Regions from separate parts of the Burkholderia sp. 10_S31 genome, predicted to be linked through region 2. Evidence: riboswitches for the same ligand, from Rfam matches in the RefSeq annotation. Region 2 holds a riboswitch; the other holds the start of a gene.
The links. A riboswitch is a leader RNA that binds a small molecule or an ion and turns the genes downstream of it on or off. The one in region 2 is predicted to bind thiamine pyrophosphate.
Positions count from the first base shown of each region.

Region 1 (9,072 bases), 860 kb from region 2:
TCACGCAGCCGCGCGTGTCCGATCTGCTGCGCGGCAAGATCAACCTGTTCGGGCTCGACGCGCTCGTGAACATGGCGGCGGCCGTCGGCCTGCGCGTCGATCTGCAGGTGCGTGAATCCGCGTAACGCACCGCGCGGCACGACGGCGGGCGCGGGCGGGCGCGCCTCGTCGCTCACGATCCGCCGAACCAGTTGTACCCCTGGTCGACCCAGTAGCCGCCCGGGTAGGTATCGGTCACGAAGATTTCCATGATGTGCTTCGGATTCTTGTAACCGAGCTTGGTCGGCATCCGCAGCTTCATCGGAAAGCCGAATTCCGGCGGCAGGCGACGGCCGTCGTAGTCGAATGCAAGCAGCGTCTGCGGATGCAGCGCGGTCGGCATGTCGATGCTTTCGTAGTAATCGTCCGCGCATTTGAAGCCGACGTATTTCGCGTGCGTATCGGCGCCGGCGCGCGCCAGGAATGCGCCGAACGGCGTGCCGCCCCAGCGGCCGATCGCGCTCCACCCTTCCACGCAGATGTGCCGCGTGATCTGCTCCTCATGCGGCAGCGCATACAGCTCGTCGAGCGTCCACACGCGCTTGCCCGTCACGCGGCCCGACAGCACGAGCCGGTACGTCGCCGCGTCGACGTGCGGCACCTCGTCGATGCCGTAGTACGCGTTGAACGGGAACGGCCGCGTGATGTCGGCTTCGGTATAGGTCGGCGCGAGCCGCTCGCCGCTGAAGAGCCAGGCCTGCACGCGATCGTTCAGCCGCGATACCCGCTCGAGAAACGTGTTGACCGACGCGTCGTCCTGCAGCGTGCAGCCGGTCAGCATCGTCAAGCCGCCGAGCGTCAGGATGCGGCGATTGAAGAGCCGCCGCGACGGCATCTCGAGCGTGCGGCGCACGTCGAGTTCGAGCGACGTGCGATCGAGCGTCCAGCGCGAACGGTCGCGTGTGCTTTCGGATTCCGACATGATGATTTCCTTTTGTCCGCACGCTGCGGGTCAGCGCCCGCGCAGCATCGCGAGCAGCGAGCGCGGCACGCGCAGCGCCATCGCGACGTGCACGACGAAGAATGCGACCAGCAGCGACATCGCCCAGAAATGCACGGCGCGCGCCATGTCGTAGCCGCCGAACAGGTCGCGCAGCAGCGGAAACTGCACGGACTTCCAAATCGTGAGCCCCGACAGCACCAGCACGACGAGATCGGCGATCGCGACCAGGTACGCAGCGCGCTGCACCGCGTTGTAGACGCCGAGGTCGTCATGCGACAGCCGCCCGCGCAGTGCGGCACGCAGGTCGCGCCAGACGGACGCCGGCGTGACCGGCAGCAGCATGCGCGCGAAGCGCCCGGTCGCGATCGACATCGCCAGGTAGAACAGCCCGTTGGCGGCGAGCAGCCACATCGCCGCGAAATGCCATTGCAGCGCACCGCCCAGCCAGCCGCCGAGCGTGATGCCGTGAGGAAACGCGAACGGCGGATAGATCGGCGACGCATCGTAGATGCGCCAGCCGGACAGCGCCATCACGATGGCCGCGAGCGCGTTGAGCCAGTGACTCACGCGCACCCACGGCGGATGGATCGGGCGCGCGGGCGGTGACGCCGCGTCGCGACCGGTGGCGGGAACGGTTTGCATGGTGGAGCCTCAGAGGATGCGGGGATGATGCAAACGCACTCGATGCGAGACGTCGGGCGATGCGATGCACGCACCACCCGACCGGCCCGCCTGCGTCAGTTCGACGGCGCCATTTTGTCGCCCGACATCGCCTTGCCCATCGCGTCGTGCGACATCGCGTCCTTCTTCATCGCATGCTTCTTCATGGCGCCCTTCTTCATCGCGCCGTCCTTCGCCATCGCGTCGTGGCCCATCGCGTCCTTCGACATCGACATGCCGTCCTTCGACATCGCGTCGCTCTGCGCATAAGCGCTCGTGGCAACCATCGCGATAGCGGCGACACAGGCGACCAGGATTCCGTTTTTCATGACATTTCTCCGATACATGGGTTTAAGGAGCCGAATAGACGGACGTGGACGCCGGAAATGACAGCCGTGTTGAAATTTTTTTTAGCCGACGCTTTCGGCCGGAACCGAACGGCCGCGATGCTGCACCGCTTCGCCCCGGCGGGCGCGCTGGCGGCCGGGCGACAGCCGCGCGCACCGCCCGCGATGCTGCGGCTGCACCGCCGCATCGGATCTGCCCCCGGTTGAAACCGCCGCGAAGCCGGTGTATCGTGTGCCCTTGCTAACGCGGGGGTCCTGCAATGCGTTCGGTCAAACAACCGGCATTGCGGGTGAGAAATACCCTTTGAACCTGATCTGGATAATGCCAGCGCAGGGAAGCGTACGGATTTCGCCGCCATCCTTCTGACGAAATCCGCCGCCTCACCAAACCTCGTCTCCTGCTTAGCTCGAGCCCCACATTCGTCAAGGGCTCCGGGCAAGCGCCGAAGCGCGTGTCCGGCGCTCACACAGGAGATTGCATGAACGCCAATCCGAAGTTTCTGTCCGCCGACGCTCATGTCGATGCCGCGGCCGTCGCCCCGCTGCCGAATTCCCGCAAGGTTTATGTAACCGGCTCGCAGCCCGACATCCGCGTACCGATGCGTGAAATCACGCAGGCCGACACGCCGACCGGCTTCGGCGGCGAGAAGAATCCGCCGATCTACGTGTACGACACGTCGGGCCCCTACACCGATCCGGACGCGAAGATCGACATCCGCGCGGGCCTGGCCGCGCTGCGTCAGGGCTGGATCGAAGCGCGCGGCGACACCGAAGTGCTCGGCGGCCTGTCGAGCCAGTACGGCCTCGAGCGCGCGGCCGACCCGGCCACCGCCGACCTGCGGTTCCCGGGCCTGCACCGCAACCCGCGCCGCGCACAGGCCGGCAAGAACGTCACGCAGATGCACTATGCGCGCCAGGGTATCATCACGCCGGAAATGGAATACATCGCGATCCGCGAGAACCAGCGCCGCGCCGAGTACCTCGAGAGCCTGAAGGCGAGCGGCCCGAACGGCGCGAAGCTCGCCGCGATGATGGGCCGCCAGCACCCGGGCCAGGCGTTCGGCGCAGCGGCTTTCGGCGCGAACGCGCCGGCCGAGATCACGCCGGAATTCGTGCGCTCGGAAGTAGCGTGCGGCCGCGCGATCATCCCCGCGAACATCAACCACCCGGAATCCGAGCCGATGATCATCGGCCGCAACTTCCTCGTGAAGATCAACGCGAACATCGGCAACTCGGCCGTCACGTCGTCGATCGGCGAGGAAGTCGACAAGATGACGTGGGCGATCCGCTGGGGCGGCGATACGGTGATGGACCTGTCGACCGGCAAGCACATCCATGAAACGCGCGAGTGGATCATCCGCAACAGCCCGGTGCCGATCGGCACGGTGCCGATCTACCAGGCGCTCGAAAAGGTCAACGGCAAGGCCGAGGACCTGACCTGGGAAATCTTCCGCGACACGCTGATCGAGCAGGCCGAGCAAGGCGTCGACTACTTCACGATCCACGCGGGCGTGCGCCTGCAGTACGTGCCGCTCACCGCGAACCGGATGACCGGCATCGTGTCGCGCGGCGGCTCGATCATGGCGAAGTGGTGCCTCGCGCATCACAAGGAAAGCTTCCTGTACGAACACTTCGAAGAGATCTGCGAGATCATGAAGGCGTACGACGTGAGCTTCTCGCTCGGCGACGGCCTGCGCCCCGGCTCGATCTACGACGCGAACGACGAAGCGCAGCTCGGCGAACTGAAGACGCTCGGCGAACTCACGCAGATCGCGTGGAAGCACGACGTGCAGGTGATGATCGAAGGCCCCGGCCACGTGCCGATGCAGCTGATCAAGGAGAACATGGATCTCCAGCTCGACTGGTGCAAGGAAGCGCCGTTCTACACGCTCGGGCCGCTGACCACCGACATCGCGCCGGGCTACGATCACATCACGTCGGGCATCGGCGCCGCGATGATCGGCTGGTTCGGCACCGCGATGCTGTGCTACGTGACGCCGAAGGAGCACCTCGGGCTGCCGAACAAGGACGACGTGAAGGAAGGGATCATCACGTACAAGCTCGCGGCGCACGCGGCCGACCTCGCCAAGGGTCACCCGGGCGCGCAGGTGCGCGACAACGCGTTGTCGAAGGCGCGCTTCGAGTTCCGCTGGGAAGACCAGTTCAACATCGGCCTCGATCCGGACAAGGCGCGCGAATTCCACGACGAGACGCTGCCGAAGGATTCGGCAAAGGTCGCGCACTTCTGCTCGATGTGCGGCCCGCACTTCTGCTCGATGAAGATCACGCAGGACGTGCGCGAATTCGCGGCGCAGCAGGGCGTGTCGGAAACCGAGGCGCTGAAGAAGGGGATGGAAGTCAAGGCGGTCGAGTTCGTGAAGACCGGTGCCGAGATCTATCATCGTCAGTAAGCGAACGCTGCGGTCCGCCAAACGGATCGCATCGTGACGCGCTGCAGGAAGCCCGCTTTCGAGCGGGCTTTTTTGCGCGCGCGGCCGCATCCCGCATGCCTGCTGGCGCAGGGGAAACAATTGATTACGAAACCGTCCGAGCCTTAACAAGTCCTTACAGCAGCCCCTCGGGGCGGCGGGTAGATTGGGGTTGTGTGTGGCCGTCAGCCGGTCGCGCGTCCTCCATTCACTACCACAAGGACAATGATCATGAGTTACTCGATTCGGCGTTTTGGGGTATGCGCTCTGCTCGTCGCAACGGTGGCAAGCCTGTCGGCATGCGATTCGATGACGCGGCGCCAGCGCGATACGGCCATCGGGGCGGGTGTCGGCGGCGTCGCCGGCGCGGCGATCGGCGGTAACGCGCTGTCGACGCTGGGCGGCGCGGCAGCGGGCGGCATCATCGGCAACCAGGTCGGCAAGTAAGCCGGCCCGGCGCCCGCGTGCCGCACGCTGCGCGGCGCGTTTCGGTTTCGGCCAGACGGCGTTTCCGCGGTGCGGAAGCGCCGTTTTCGCATCTGGCGGTAGCGGTCGCCCGGGCGCTCCGGGGCGATGCCCCGAAATGATCCGTTACCGTTTTGCGCACCGTGTTGCCTCCATGCGGCCTAAGCTTAAGCATCTGCCGATTGCCGGCGCCGCCGGAGAGACATCATGAACAGGACCCTCGTCGCCGCGACGCTCGCGTGCGCGACACTCGCCGGCTGTTATTACCCTTACGGCTACTATCCGTCCGGCTATTACGCGGCGGCGCCGGTACAGCCCGCGCCCGTGTATGTCGACCCCGGCCCCGCGTACTACTATCCGGCCCCTGCATATGCCCCGGCATGGGGGGGTTATTGGGGCCCCGCGCTGTCGCTGAACTTCGGGTTTGGCGGACGCGGCGGCCGGCACCATCATTGAGCGGCCGTGCCGGCCATCCGGCCGGTTCGCGTCGGCGGCAGGCGGAGTTCTCGTTTCTTGTCGTTTCATCCGATCGTGAAACGACGGTGCGGTAACGCGGTGTAAGATTCACCGCATCCCGTCCCCTCGCCCGCCACGCTCGATGTCACCCAAGAACGCCCTTCTGCTGACCGTCCTCGCTGCCCTGTGGGGCGCGTCGTTCCTGTTCATCCGGATCGGCGTTGCCGAATTCGGCGTCGCGCCGCTGATGGCGCTGCGGGTGGGTATCGGCGCGCTGTTCCTGACGGGCCTCGCGCTGACGCGCTTCAAGCCCGCCGACCTCGGCGCGCGGCTGCGCCGGCACGCGTGGCCATTGTTCGTCGTCGGCGTACTGAACTCGGGCGCACCATTCTGCCTGTTCGCCTATGCCGAACTGACGCTGTCCGCCGGCGTGACCTCGGTGATCAATGCGACGACGCCGCTGTGGGGCGCGCTCGTCGCGTACCTGTGGCTGAAGGACAAGCTGTCGCTGCCGCGCGCGCTCGGCCTCGTGATCGGCTTTGCCGGCGTGCTCACGCTCGTGTGGGATCAGATCGCGAACGCGCACGGCAGCACCGGCGCCAGCGCGACCGCACTGGCCGCCGCCGCGGCGCTCGGCGCGACGCTGTTGTACGGCATCGCGGCCAACTATACGAAGCGCAAGCTGAGCGGCGTCGATCCGCTCGTCAACGCGACCGGCAGCATGATCGGCTCGACCGTGCTGCTGCTGCCGTTCGCGATCGCGACGTGGCCGGCGGCGGCCGTCAGCACGCATGCGTGGGGGGCCGTGCTCGCGCTCGGCATCGCCTGTACGGGCATCGCGTATTTCATCTTCTTCTATCTGATCGCGCACGTCGGCCCGGCCCGCGCGATTACCGTGACGTTCGTGATCCCGGTGTTCGGCCTGCTGTGGGGTGCACTGTTCCTCGGCGAACACGTATCGGTCGTGATGATCGAAGGCTGCGCGATCGTGCTCGTCGGCACCGCGCTTGCGACCGGCGTGATCAAGCGGATTCCCGGGCTCCGCCCACGGGGCGGCGAGGCGGCCTGAGCGGCATACGCGGCTCGCTCAGCCGACGACCGCCCGTTGCCCGTTGCCGGCGAAGCGCCGGCCGCCAGCCTTCGGTCTTCGAACGCCGCCCATCGACCGGCGCGTGCCGGAGCATGTCGTTCTTCACCCGATGCCGATGATCGCGCACGGTTGCGCAGCGGCGCCGGCATTCCGCCGCTTTCCGAATTTCTCGCATTCGTCGCACGCAATGCGCGCGACACACGCGGCGCTATCGCCGCGTGGACAGTCGGCGACTGCTGCTGCATGGTGCACGCTCCAGACGGACAGCCCCGCTCGCGCGTCAGTGTAGCGTTTGCGTCTGGAGTTACCCTGATACGCGCACCGCGCTAATCCCGTTACACTCGAAACACTCATCCGCAGAAGGCGGTTACGATGCTCCACGTTCTTTCGCGTCCACCTGCGCGTGCGACGGCTTCGGCGTGGCGGCACGACACCGCCCCCCCGATCGCCGCAGGGCACCGTTGACATGAAGCCCGCCCGCGACATCTCGCTCGATTCCCTGCTCGAACGCCTGACACCGACGCCCAGCGGCTGGATCGCCACGTATCGCGACACGACGCTGCGCAGCGTGTTTCAACCCGTGCTGTCGATCACGCACAAGCGCGTGGTCGGCTATGAAGCGCTGCTGCGCGTCGTGGACGAGAACGGCACGCTGGTGTCGCCGGTCGCGCTGTTCGACAGGACGCGCGCTGCTGCCGATGCGCTGCTGCTCGACCGGCTCGCCCGCTGCCTGCACACGGCCAACTTCGTTGCGCAAGGTATCGGCGACGGCTGGCTGTTCCTGAATGTGACGCCGCGCGTACTCGATTCGGGCCTCGTACAGCGTGAATTCGTCGAGGCACTGTGCCGGCATTTCGCACTGCCGCCGAACCGCATCGTGCTGGAAGTTGTCGAGCAACCGGCGCGCGACGAAGCCGCGCTCGCCCGCACGATCGACATGATCCAGCATCGCGACTTCCTGATCGCGATCGACGACTTCGGCACCGGATTCTCGAATTTCGACCGCGTGTGGCGCACCCGGCCCGATATCGTCAAGCTCGATCGATCGCTCGTCGAGCGCGCGAACTCGTCGGCCGACGATCGCCGCATCATGCATCACCTGGTATCGATGCTCCACCAGGCCGGCGCGATGGTGCTCGCCGAGGGCGTCGAAAGCGACGATGCGCTGCAGGCACTGATGGAGGCCGATATCGATTTCGTCCAGGGCTTCCAGTTCGGCCAGCCCGATGCGTCGATCGCATATGCGAGCGCAGCGGCGCCCGCAATGCTCGACGCCGCGTGGCAACGATTCATCGCGCAGCGGCATACACCGGCGGTCGCCGAGCAGCCGGGCTTCGACGCGATCGAGCGGCTCGTGCTCGCCGGCGCGGCCGCGTTTTCCGCGAGCGGCAATCTGAACGACGCCGCGCAGCGCGTATTCGCGGTGCCGGCCGCGCGCCGCGTGTTCGTGACGGACGAAATCGGCGAACAGTTCCTGCCGTCGATCGGCGCGCGCCCCGACGACGGCCAGGCGAGCGGCGCACGGCTCGCGCCGCTGTTCCCGGAGACGCACAGCAACTGGTCGCGGCGTCCGTACTTCCAGCGCGCGATCGCGGCGCCGGGACGCGTCGCGCTGATGGGCCCGCACTTCTCGCTGACCGAAGGCCGCGACTGCTATACGGCCGCCGTCGCGATTCGCGCGCAAAGTCGCCTCGTCGTGTTCTGCGTCGACTTCGTGCTCGACAGCGCGGGCACCGTGATGCGGTAGCGAGCGCGGGCGGTACGGATCCGCCCGCCGCCCTGGCCGGTTCGGCCTTTCGTCAGTCGATCACCTTGCCTCTTCCCGACTTCACCATGCTGCGCCGCGACTTGTGTTCGAGCCGCCGCTCCTTCGATGCGCGCGTCGGCCGTGTCGCGACACGCGCACGCGGCGTGAACGCGACGCTGCCGATCAACGCATCGAGCCGCGCGAGCGCTGCCTCGCGGTTCTTCTCCTGGGTGCGGTATTCCTGCGACTTGATCACGACGATGCCGTCGCGCGTGATGCGCTGGTCGGACAGCGCGAGGAGCCGCTCCTTGATGACGGGCGGCAGCGACGACGCGCGGATGTCGAAGCGCAGGTGAATCGCGCTCGACACCTTGTTGACGTTCTGCCCGCCGGCGCCCTGGGCGCGCACGGCGGTCCATTCGACTTCGGCCGGATCGAGCGTGTAGCGGATCATCATCGCGACGTCTCCTTGCTTCGCCGCGCGAGCGCCTCGTCGACGCGGGCCGCCAGCCCCGAATCGCGTTGTGTGCGCGTCGCGACCGCCTGCGCCAGCACGCGTCGCGGGCCGATCACCTGCACGCGCGTGCGTGCGCGCGTAACGGCGGTATAGACGAGCTCGCGCGTGAGCACGCGCCCGAACGACGCCGGCAGCACCAGCGCGGCCTCGTCGAATTCGGAGCCCTGCGATTTGTGGACCGTCAGCGCGAACGCCGTTTCGTGCGGCGGCAGCGCGGCCGGCGACACGGCGCGCGCGGTGCCGTCCGCGCGCCGGAACCACACGCGCAGCACGCCGTTCGCGTCCGGCAACGCGATGCCGATGTCTCCATTGAACAGCCCGAACGCATAATCGTTGCGCGTCACCATGATGGGCCGCCCGGTGAACCAGTGTGCGCCGA
Region 1 is NZ_JBXOWK010000003.1:944,383-953,454, reverse strand. Features, by position in the region: gene AC1Z3W_RS24490 (helix-turn-helix domain-containing protein) at 1-125, shown strand, start outside; gene AC1Z3W_RS24485 (molybdopterin-dependent oxidoreductase) at 173-961, opposite strand; gene AC1Z3W_RS24480 (cytochrome b/b6 domain-containing protein) at 992-1,624, opposite strand; gene AC1Z3W_RS24475 (pentapeptide MXKDX repeat protein) at 1,720-1,971, opposite strand; TPP riboswitch at 2,228-2,344, shown strand; gene thiC (phosphomethylpyrimidine synthase ThiC) at 2,469-4,400, shown strand; gene AC1Z3W_RS24465 (glycine zipper 2TM domain-containing protein) at 4,650-4,865, shown strand; gene AC1Z3W_RS24460 (hypothetical protein) at 5,091-5,339, shown strand; gene AC1Z3W_RS24455 (DMT family transporter) at 5,482-6,408, shown strand; gene AC1Z3W_RS24450 (EAL domain-containing protein) at 6,896-8,176, shown strand; gene arfB (alternative ribosome rescue aminoacyl-tRNA hydrolase ArfB) at 8,229-8,633, opposite strand; gene AC1Z3W_RS24440 (AAA family ATPase) at 8,630-9,072, opposite strand, start outside.
Region 1: another riboswitch for thiamine pyrophosphate. It lies ahead of thiC (phosphomethylpyrimidine synthase ThiC); the one in region 2 lies ahead of AC1Z3W_RS20335 (FAD-dependent oxidoreductase).

Region 2 (9,072 bases):
GATGCCGCCGTGCTCGGTCGCGGGCGACAGGCTTTCCTTCAGGTGCGAGGTGCCCATCACGCGCTTGAATTCACGCAGACGGTTGACGGTGGCGCGCCATTCGACGAGGGTCGAGTAACTGTTGATGAACCACGAGAACGAATCGCTGACGGTGCCGAACGCGGACGAGATCTGCATCAGCACGCCGAACGAGAAGGCGCCCGCGAAATAACGCGGCGCCGCGACGACGAGCGGGAAGATGATCGCGATCTGCCCGTAGAAACTCAGCACGAACGTGAGGCGCTTCGTGTACTTCATCACGCGCCACCAGTTGTCGCGGATGCGCATGAACAGGTTCTGCGCGTTGCCGGTTTCGGTTTTCTCGCCCTCGTAGAACGCGATCTGCTCGGCGTTCTCGCGCACGCGAATCAGCCCGAAGCGGAAATCGGCCTCGACGCGCTGCTGCTGGTAGTTGATCGACACGAGCGGGTGGCCGACCTTCTGGATGATCAGCGAGCCGACCACCGCGTACAGCGCGGCTGCCCACACCATGTAGCCGGGGATCGCGATCGGCGTCGCGCCGAGCGACACCGTCAGCGCGCCGGCGAGCGACCACAGGATCGTGATGAACGATACGAGCGTGACGACCGTCGACAGCAGGTCGAGCGACAGCGCGAGCGTCGTCGTCGCGAACGACTGGAGGTCGTCGGTGATCCGCTGGTCGGGGTTGTCGGCGAGGCGGTCGCGTTCGATCCGGTAGAACGCGCGATCGCCGAGCCACTGGCCGAGAAAGCGGTCGGTGAGCCACTGGCGCCAGCGGAACCCGAGCATCTGCCGCAGGTAGCGGCCGTACACCGCGAGGATGATGAAGCCGAACGCGAGCGCGGAGAACTGCATCAGCAGGTTCGGGAAGTCGTGGACGTCCTTCGACTGCAGCGCGTTGTAGAACTGCGCGTTCCACTTGTTCAGCTTGACATTGATCCAGACTACGCAGAGGTTGATCGCGATGATCGTGATCAGCAGCCCCCATGCGACTTTCCATTCGGACGACACCCAGTAGGGCTTGATGAGACTCCACGCGGATACCGGGCGCTCGTCCTGCGGCGCGTCGGAGGCGGAGCGGACGGGATCGATCGATTGGGTCATGTGCTTCCTGATGAGTAGCCGGCGCGCGGGCCGGGCGAAGCCGGGCGCGCGCCGCGATACGGCATGCCGGGACGAGGTGCCGACTGACGGCGGGCGTCCGGATGGTGGCCCGCGCGTCTTAAACGGCACTTAAGGCCGGCGGTGACGCGGCAACCGGCCGCTCGCGCGGCCGGCCTGCGGGCATTGTGCCAGAGCGGCGCGTCGCGACGGCGAATTTGCCGCAAGGGGACAGTTTGCGGCGCTTTCCGCTTTTATGGTCTAATGGCCGACGACGAAACAGGGGTGCTTCGAGCGCGGCCGACGGGTTATTCCGGGCAACGCGGCGAGGCTGAGAAAGACCCTTCGCACCCGATCCGGGTAATACCGGCGAGGGAAGTTTCTGATCCCGCCGGGCCGCGCTGGCTGCCATCCCACATGGTCAGCGCCCGAGTCCCGCCCGGCCGGCCTTTGCTGCCGGTTTCGTCCTTTTGGGTACGCGCTTTGCGCGTTACGGAAGGAATGATGACCGCTCAATCTTCAGTTTTTTGCGCTGTTCCCGAACCGCTGTCGTGTGCGCTGGCACGGGACGGCGCGCGCGCGTCGACGTCCGTCGCACGGGCCGGCTCGGTTTGCGGGGAGGGCGCGCGATGAACGTCCACGCTTCCCGGCCGGATTTCGCGGTACTCGGCGGCGGTCTCGTCGGCCGCCTGATCGCCTGGCGGCTCGCGGGCGACGGGCATCGCGTCGCGCTGTACGAGCGCGGCGGCCCGGACGGCGAGCAGTCGGCCGCGTGGGTCGCGGCCGCGATGCTCGCGCCGCTCGCCGAGGCGGCGAGTGCCGAGCTGCTGATCACCGAGCTCGGTGCCGCATCGCTCGCGCGCTGGCCGCAATGGCTCGCGGAACTGCCCGAACCGGTGTTCTTCCAGCATCGCGGCACGCTCGTCGTCTGGCATCACGCGGATCGCGCGGAGGCGCCGCTGTTCGAGCGGCGCGTGCGCGCGAATGCGCCGGCCGAGCTGTTCGACGGCGGCTTCGTCGCGCTGGCCGGCGCGCAGGTCGATGCGGCCGAGCCCGCGCTTGCGGGGCGCTTCGCGCGCGGCCTGATGCTGCCGCGCGAAGGTCAGCTCGACAACCGTCAGGCGCTGCGCGCACTCGCGGCGGGCCTCGCGCAGCGCGGGGTCGAACTGCACTGGCACGCGACGATCGACGATGCGAACCGGCCTGACGCGCATTTCACGATCGATTGCCGCGGGCTCGGCGCGAAACCCGCGCTGCCCGCGCTGCGCGGCATCCGCGGCGAAGTCGCGCGCGTGCGCGCGCCCGGCATCGGGCTCACGCGGCCCGTGCGGCTGCTGCATCCGCGCTATCCGCTGTACATCGCGCCGAAACAGGATGACCTGTACGTGATCGGCGCGACCGAGGTGGAGGGCGAGGACATGTCGCCCGTCAGCGTGCGCTCCGCGCTCGAACTGCTGAGCGCGGCGTTCTCCGTGCATCCGGCGTTCGGCGAGGCGCGCATCCTCGAACTCAATGCGCAGTGCCGCCCGACGCTGCCCGACCACCGCCCGGCGGTGATCTGGGACGGCGCGACGACGCTCGCCGTCAACGGCCTGTATCGGCACGGCTTCATGATCGCGCCGGAGGTCGCGCATGCGGCGGCCGCGTTCGCGCAAGCCGCGCTCGGCGGCACGTTCGCCGATGCCGATGCGTTCGTCGCATGGCGCGATGCCGCGCGCTGGCCGACGCTCCTTCATCACCGCGACGACGCGCGCCAGCCAGCCTGACGCGCGTCGCCCACCGAATTCGACCCAGCCTCATGGATATCCAGATCAACCAACAGACCCTGACGCTGCCCGATGGCGCGACGGTGGCCGACGCGCTCGCCGCATACGGCGCACGTCCGCCGTACGCGGTCGCGCTGAACGGCAATTTCGTCGCGCGCACGCAGCATGCGGCGCGCGCGCTCGCGACGGGCGACAAGCTCGACGTGGTGCACCCCGTCGCGGGCGGCTGAGCGCCGCCGGTTCGTCCCCCGCTCTTCCAGGAAAACGACATGACGTCCCTCACATCCGCCGACGCGCTGACGCTGTACGGTGAAACCTTCGCAAGCCGCGTGCTGCTCGGCACGTCGCGCTATCCGTCGCTGCAATCGCTGTCCGACTCGATCGCCGCGTCGCGCCCCGGGATGGTGACGGTCGCGCTGCGCCGCCAGATGACGGGCGGCACCGCCGAGGCCGGCTTCTTCGACCTGCTCAAGCGTCACGCGGTGCCGCTGCTGCCGAACACGGCCGGCTGCCAGACCGTCGCCGAGGCGGTGACGACCGCGCACATGGCGCGCGAGGTCTTCGACACCGACTGGATCAAGCTCGAGCTGATCGGCGACGACTACACGCTGCAGCCCGACCCGGTCGGGCTGATCGAGGCAGCCGCGCAACTGGTCAAGGACGGCTTCAAGGTGCTGCCGTACTGCACCGAGGATCTCGTGATCGGCCGGCGCCTGCTCGACGTCGGCTGCGAGGCGCTGATGCCGTGGGGCGCGCCGATCGGCACCGGCAAGGGCGTCGTGAACCCGTACGGGCTGCGCGTGCTGCGCGAGCGGCTGCCGGACGTGCCGCTGATCGTCGACGCCGGGCTCGGCGTGCCGTCGCACGCGTGCCAGGTCATGGAGTGGGGCTTCGACGGCGTGCTGCTGAACACGGCCGTGTCGCAGGCCACGCATCCGGAGATCATGGCGCGCGCGTTCGCGCAGGGTGTCGAGGCCGGCCGTGCGGCCTACCTCGCCGGGCCGATGGATGCGCGCGAGACCGCGCATGCGAGCACGCCGGTCGTCGGGATGCCGTTCTGGCACCAGGACGGAGGCGGCGCATGAGCGCGCGCTTCGCCGACGCATTCTGGCCGCCCGCCGACGAGCTGGCCGAAGCGGCCGAGCGGATTCGCGCGCGCCTCGGCGACTGGCCGGCAGGCACGAATCCGCGGCGGCTGTGCGTCGCGGCGTCGGACGTGCCGGCCGACGGCGACGTGCTGATCGTGTCGGCCGGCGACCGTGCCGCGCAGGCGCGCGCGTCGGCCGCATCGCGCCCCGTGGCGCCGGATGCGGTCGCGATCGAATTCGACGAGCACGGCGCGGCGCTGCATGCCGCGGGCGTGCGCTACGCGCTGGAAGCCGCGCATCCGCTCGCCGACGACTGGATTGCGGCGCTCGCCGCGTTCCTCGATTGCGGTTTCGCGCCGATCGACGCGTTGGTGCTCGCGCTGGCGTGGCGCGACGGCGACGAAACGCGCGGCGCGGATGCGTGGCCGGTCGACGCCGCGCGGTTTCCGCGCGTCGCCGGCCTGGCCGCCGCGCCGGAGCCGGCATTCCCGCCATGCCCCGCGCAGCTCGGCCTTTATCCGGTTGTCCCCGACGCCGAATGGGTCGAGCGCGTGCTCGATTGCGGCGCGCGGACCGTGCAGCTGCGTGTGAAAGGCGCGACCCCCGACGCGCTGCGCAGCGAAATCGCGCGTGCGGTCGCGGCCGGGCGCCGTTATCCCGATGCGCGCGTGTTCATCAACGATCACTGGAAGATCGCGGTAGAAGAAGGCGCGTACGGCGTACATCTGGGCCAGGAGGACCTCGAGACGGCCGACCTGGCCGCGATCGCGCGCGCCGGCCTGCGGCTCGGGCTGTCGAGCCACGGATATTACGAAATGTTGCGTGCATTGCACGAGCGCCCGAGCTACCTGGCGCTCGGTCCCGTGTACGCGACCGCGACCAAGGCAGTTGCGGCGCCGCCGCAAGGCCTCGCGCGGATCGCCCGCTACGCACGCTTCGCCGGGGCGCGGGCGCCGCTTGTCGCGATCGGCGGCGTGGGGCTCGACGCGTTGCCGGATGTGCTGGCGACGGGCGTCGGCAGCGTCGCGGTCGTCAGTGCGGTCACGGGTGCCAGCGATTATCGGGCGGCGATTGTCGCATTGCAGCAATACTTTGCCCGACAATTTGACAATCATTGACCGCAGGGCCCGGAACGGCTTCACGACATCATTCCAAGGCAGGCCCTATAATTCGGCGTTCTGCGTAAAAGGAATGTCAGCTCCGTGAGCCCCACTCCTCCCGACACACTGCTGGAACTTCGCGACGTCGACTTTGGCTACGGCGACCGCCTCGTCCTGTCGAACCTGAACATGCGCTTCGGGCGCGGCCGGGTCGTCGCTGTCATGGGCGGGTCGGGTTGCGGCAAGACGACCGTGCTGCGCCTGATCGGCGGCCTGGTGCGCGCACGCCGCGGCCAGGTGCTGTTCGACGGCGCCGACGTCGGCGCGCAGACGCGCGACGGCCTGTACGCGCTGCGCCGCAAGATGGGCATGCTGTTCCAGTTCGGCGCGCTGTTCACTGACATGTCGGTGTTCGAGAACGTCGCGTTCGCACTGCGCGAGCATACCGACCTGCCGGAAGACCTGATCCGCGACCTCGTGCTGATGAAGCTCAACGCGGTCGGGCTGCGCGGCGCGCGCGACCTGATGCCGTCCGAGGTGTCGGGCGGGATGGCGCGCCGCATCGCGCTCGCGCGCGCGATCGCGCTCGATCCGCAACTCATCATGTACGACGAACCGTTCGCGGGCCTCGACCCGATCTCGCTCGGCATCACCGCGAACCTGATCCGCACGCTGAACCAGGCGCTCGGCGCAACGTCGATCCTCGTCACGCACGACGTGCCGGAATCGTTCGCGATCGCCGATTACGTGTATTTCCTGGCAAACGGCGGCGTGCTCGCGCAGGGTACGCCCGACGAGCTGCGCGCGTCGACCGATCCGAGCGTGCGGCAATTCATCGACGGCGCGCTGGACGGTCCGTTCAAATTTCATTACACGAGCCCGCCGCTCGCAGCGGATTTCGGGCTCGGCGGAGGGCGCGCATGATCAGCGCGATCGGACGTTACGTCATCGGCGGCCTCGAGCGCGCGGGCTACGGCACGCGGCTGTTCGTGCGCCTCGTGCTGGAATTCTTCCCGCTGCTGCGCCGGCCGCGGCTGGTCACGAAGCAGATCCACTTCCTCGGCAACTACTCGTTCGTGATCATTGCCGTGTCGGGCCTGTTCGTCGGCTTCGTGCTGGGCCTGCAGGGCTACTACACGCTGAACCGGTACGGGTCCGAGCAGGCGCTCGGCCTGCTGGTCGCGCTGTCGCTCGTGCGCGAACTCGGCCCGGTCGTGACCGCGCTGCTGTTCGCGGGCCGCGCGGGCACGTCGCTCACGGCCGAGATCGGCCTGATGAAGGCCGGCGAGCAACTCACCGCGCTCGAGATGATGGCCGTCGACCCGATCAAGACGGTGATCGCGCCGCGCCTGTGGGCCGGCATCATCGCGATGCCGCTGCTTGCCGCGATCTTCAACGCGGTCGGCGTGCTCGGCGGCTATTTCGTCGGGGTCGTGCTGATCGGCGTCGATCCGGGCGCGTTCTGGTCGCAGATGCAGGGCGGGGTCCAGGTGTGGGCCGACGTCGGCAACGGCGTGGTCAAGAGCATCGTGTTCGGGTTCGCCGTGACCTTCATTGCACTGTTTCAGGGGTATGAAGCGAAGCCCACGCCCGAGGGCGTGTCGCGCGCGACGACCAAGACGGTCGTGTTCGCGTCGCTCGCCGTACTCGGCCTCGATTTTCTGCTGACCGCGCTGATGTTCAGCTAAGCCTCAGCCAAGCCAAATTTTGGGATGACGATGAAAAAGACTGCTCTCGACTTCTGGGTCGGCCTGTTCGTGGTGGTGGGCTTCCTCGCGGTGCTATTCCTGGCGCTCAAGGTGGGCAACATGAGTTCGCTGTCGTTTCAGCCGACCTACTCGGTGCGGATGAAATTCGACAACATCGGCGGGCTGAAGCCGCGCGCAGCCGTGAAGAGTGCGGGCGTCGTGGTCGGCCGCGTGAAGGCGATCGGCTTCGATCCCAACACCTACCAGGCGCTGGTGACGATCGATATCGATGGCCAGTACCCGTTCCCGAAGGATTCGTCGGCGAAGATCCTGACGTCGGGCCTGCTCGGCGAGCAATACATCGGCCTCGATCCGGGCGGCGACACCGAAATGCTGAAGTCGGGCGATACGATCACGATGACGCAGTCGGCGATCGTGCTCGAGAACCTGATCGGCCAGTTCCTGTACAGCAAGGCAGCCGACGCGGGCGGTGCGAAGCCGGCCGCCGGCGCATCGGCAGCGCCGGCCGCACCTGCCGCACCCGCGCCGGTCGCGGTGCCGGCGTCCGCGGTGTCCGGTTCGGCCGCCCAATAACCACACGAGAGAAAGACAAGAGGGTAATGACCATGCAGACGATCCGCATCAGGCACGCCGCGCTCGCCGTGGCGGCAGTCGCCGCGTTGAGCGGTTGCGCGACCGTGCAGACGCCGACCAAGGGCGATCCGCTCGAAGGTTTCAACCGGACGATGTACAAGTTCAACGACACGGTCGACACGTACGCGCTGAAGCCGGTCGCGAAGGGCTACCAGTACGTGGTGCCGCAGCCGGTGCGCGACAGCGTGACGAACTTCTTCTCGAACATCGGCGACGTCTATATCGCGGCGAACAACATCGTGCAGCTGCGGGTCGCGGACGGTGTCGGCGACATCATGCGCGTCGTGATCAACACGGTGTTCGGCGTCGGCGGCCTGTTCGACGTCGCGACGATCGCGAAACTGCCGAAGCACACGGCCGACTTCGGGATCACGATGGGCCGCTACGGCATGCCGTCGGGCCCGTATCTCGTGCTGCCGCTGCTCGGACCGAGCACGGTGCGCGATACGGCCGGCCTCGGCGTCGACTACGTCGGCAACCCGCTCACCTACGTGAAGCCGGACGGCCTGAGCTGGGGCCTGTTCGGCGTGAACCTCGTCAACACGCGTGCGAACCTGCTCGGCGCGGGTGACGTGCTGGATGCCGCGGCGCTCGACAAGTATTCGTTCGTGCGCAACGCATACCTGCAGCGCCGCCAGATGCTGATCGACAACGCACGTGGCGAGGCCTCGACGACGTCGAGCAACGATGCGCTGCCGAAGTACGACCTGCCGGACGATGGCGCGGCACCGGCGGCAGCCGGCGCGGCCGGTACGGCGGGTGCCGCGGCAGTCGGCGGCGCGACGGCACCGGCCGGTGCCTCGGGTGCGGCCGTTGCTGTACCGGCGTCGGGCAGCGCCGAAGCGCCGAACCCGGCCAGCGCGACGAACGTGCCGGCCATGCAGATGACGCCGCCCGCACCGGGCGGGATTCGCTTCCCGAGCATCAAGCTGCACTGACCAACTTACATTCGTTACAGCCCGAAACGATTCAGTCGGTAGCGCGCGCGAACTTGCGCGTAAGCTACCGGCTCCAACCTTTGCATCGACTCTTCATGCAGGTCACTATGATGAAAAAACTGTTCCTGATCCCCGTTTTCGCGGCGCTGTTCTCGTTCGGCAGCGCAGCTCACGCGCAAGTCGACCAGTCGAACCCGCAGTCGCTGATCAAGACGGCGACGCAGCAGGTGCTCGACGAGGTCAAGCAGCAGACGATCAAGCAGGGCGACACCAACCGCATCATTACGATCGTCAACAAGGACATCCTGCCGTACACCGATTTCCGCCGCACGACGCAGCTCGCGATGGGCCGCAACTGGCGCACGGCGTCGGCCGAGCAGCAGCAGCAGGTTCAGGAGCAGTTCAAGCTGCTGCTGATCCGCACGTATTCGGGCGCGCTCGCGCAACTGAAGCCGGATCAGCAGATCCAGTACCCGCCGTTCCGCGCCGATCCGGCCGACACCGACGTCGTCGTGAAGACGGTCGCGATGAACAACGGCCAGCCGGTCCAGATCGACTACCGCCTGTACAAGACGGCCAACGGCTGGAAGGTGTATGACCTGAACGTGCTCGGCGCGTGGCTGATCCAGACGTACCAGCAGCAGTTCAACGAGAAGATCCAGCAAAGCGGCGTGGATGGTCTGATCAAGTTCCTGACGCAGCGCAACCAGGAACTT
Region 2 is NZ_JBXOWK010000003.1:83,070-92,141, forward strand. Features, by position in the region: gene AC1Z3W_RS20330 (ABC transporter ATP-binding protein/permease) at 1-1,125, opposite strand, end outside; TPP riboswitch at 1,394-1,517, shown strand; gene AC1Z3W_RS20335 (FAD-dependent oxidoreductase) at 1,752-2,888, shown strand; gene thiS (sulfur carrier protein ThiS) at 2,921-3,118, shown strand; gene AC1Z3W_RS20345 (thiazole synthase) at 3,158-3,973, shown strand; gene thiE (thiamine phosphate synthase) at 3,970-5,094, shown strand; gene AC1Z3W_RS20355 (ABC transporter ATP-binding protein) at 5,179-6,000, shown strand; gene mlaE (lipid asymmetry maintenance ABC transporter permease subunit MlaE) at 5,997-6,764, shown strand; gene mlaD (outer membrane lipid asymmetry maintenance protein MlaD) at 6,789-7,358, shown strand; gene AC1Z3W_RS20370 (MlaA family lipoprotein) at 7,391-8,356, shown strand; gene AC1Z3W_RS20375 (MlaC/ttg2D family ABC transporter substrate-binding protein) at 8,467-9,072, shown strand, end outside.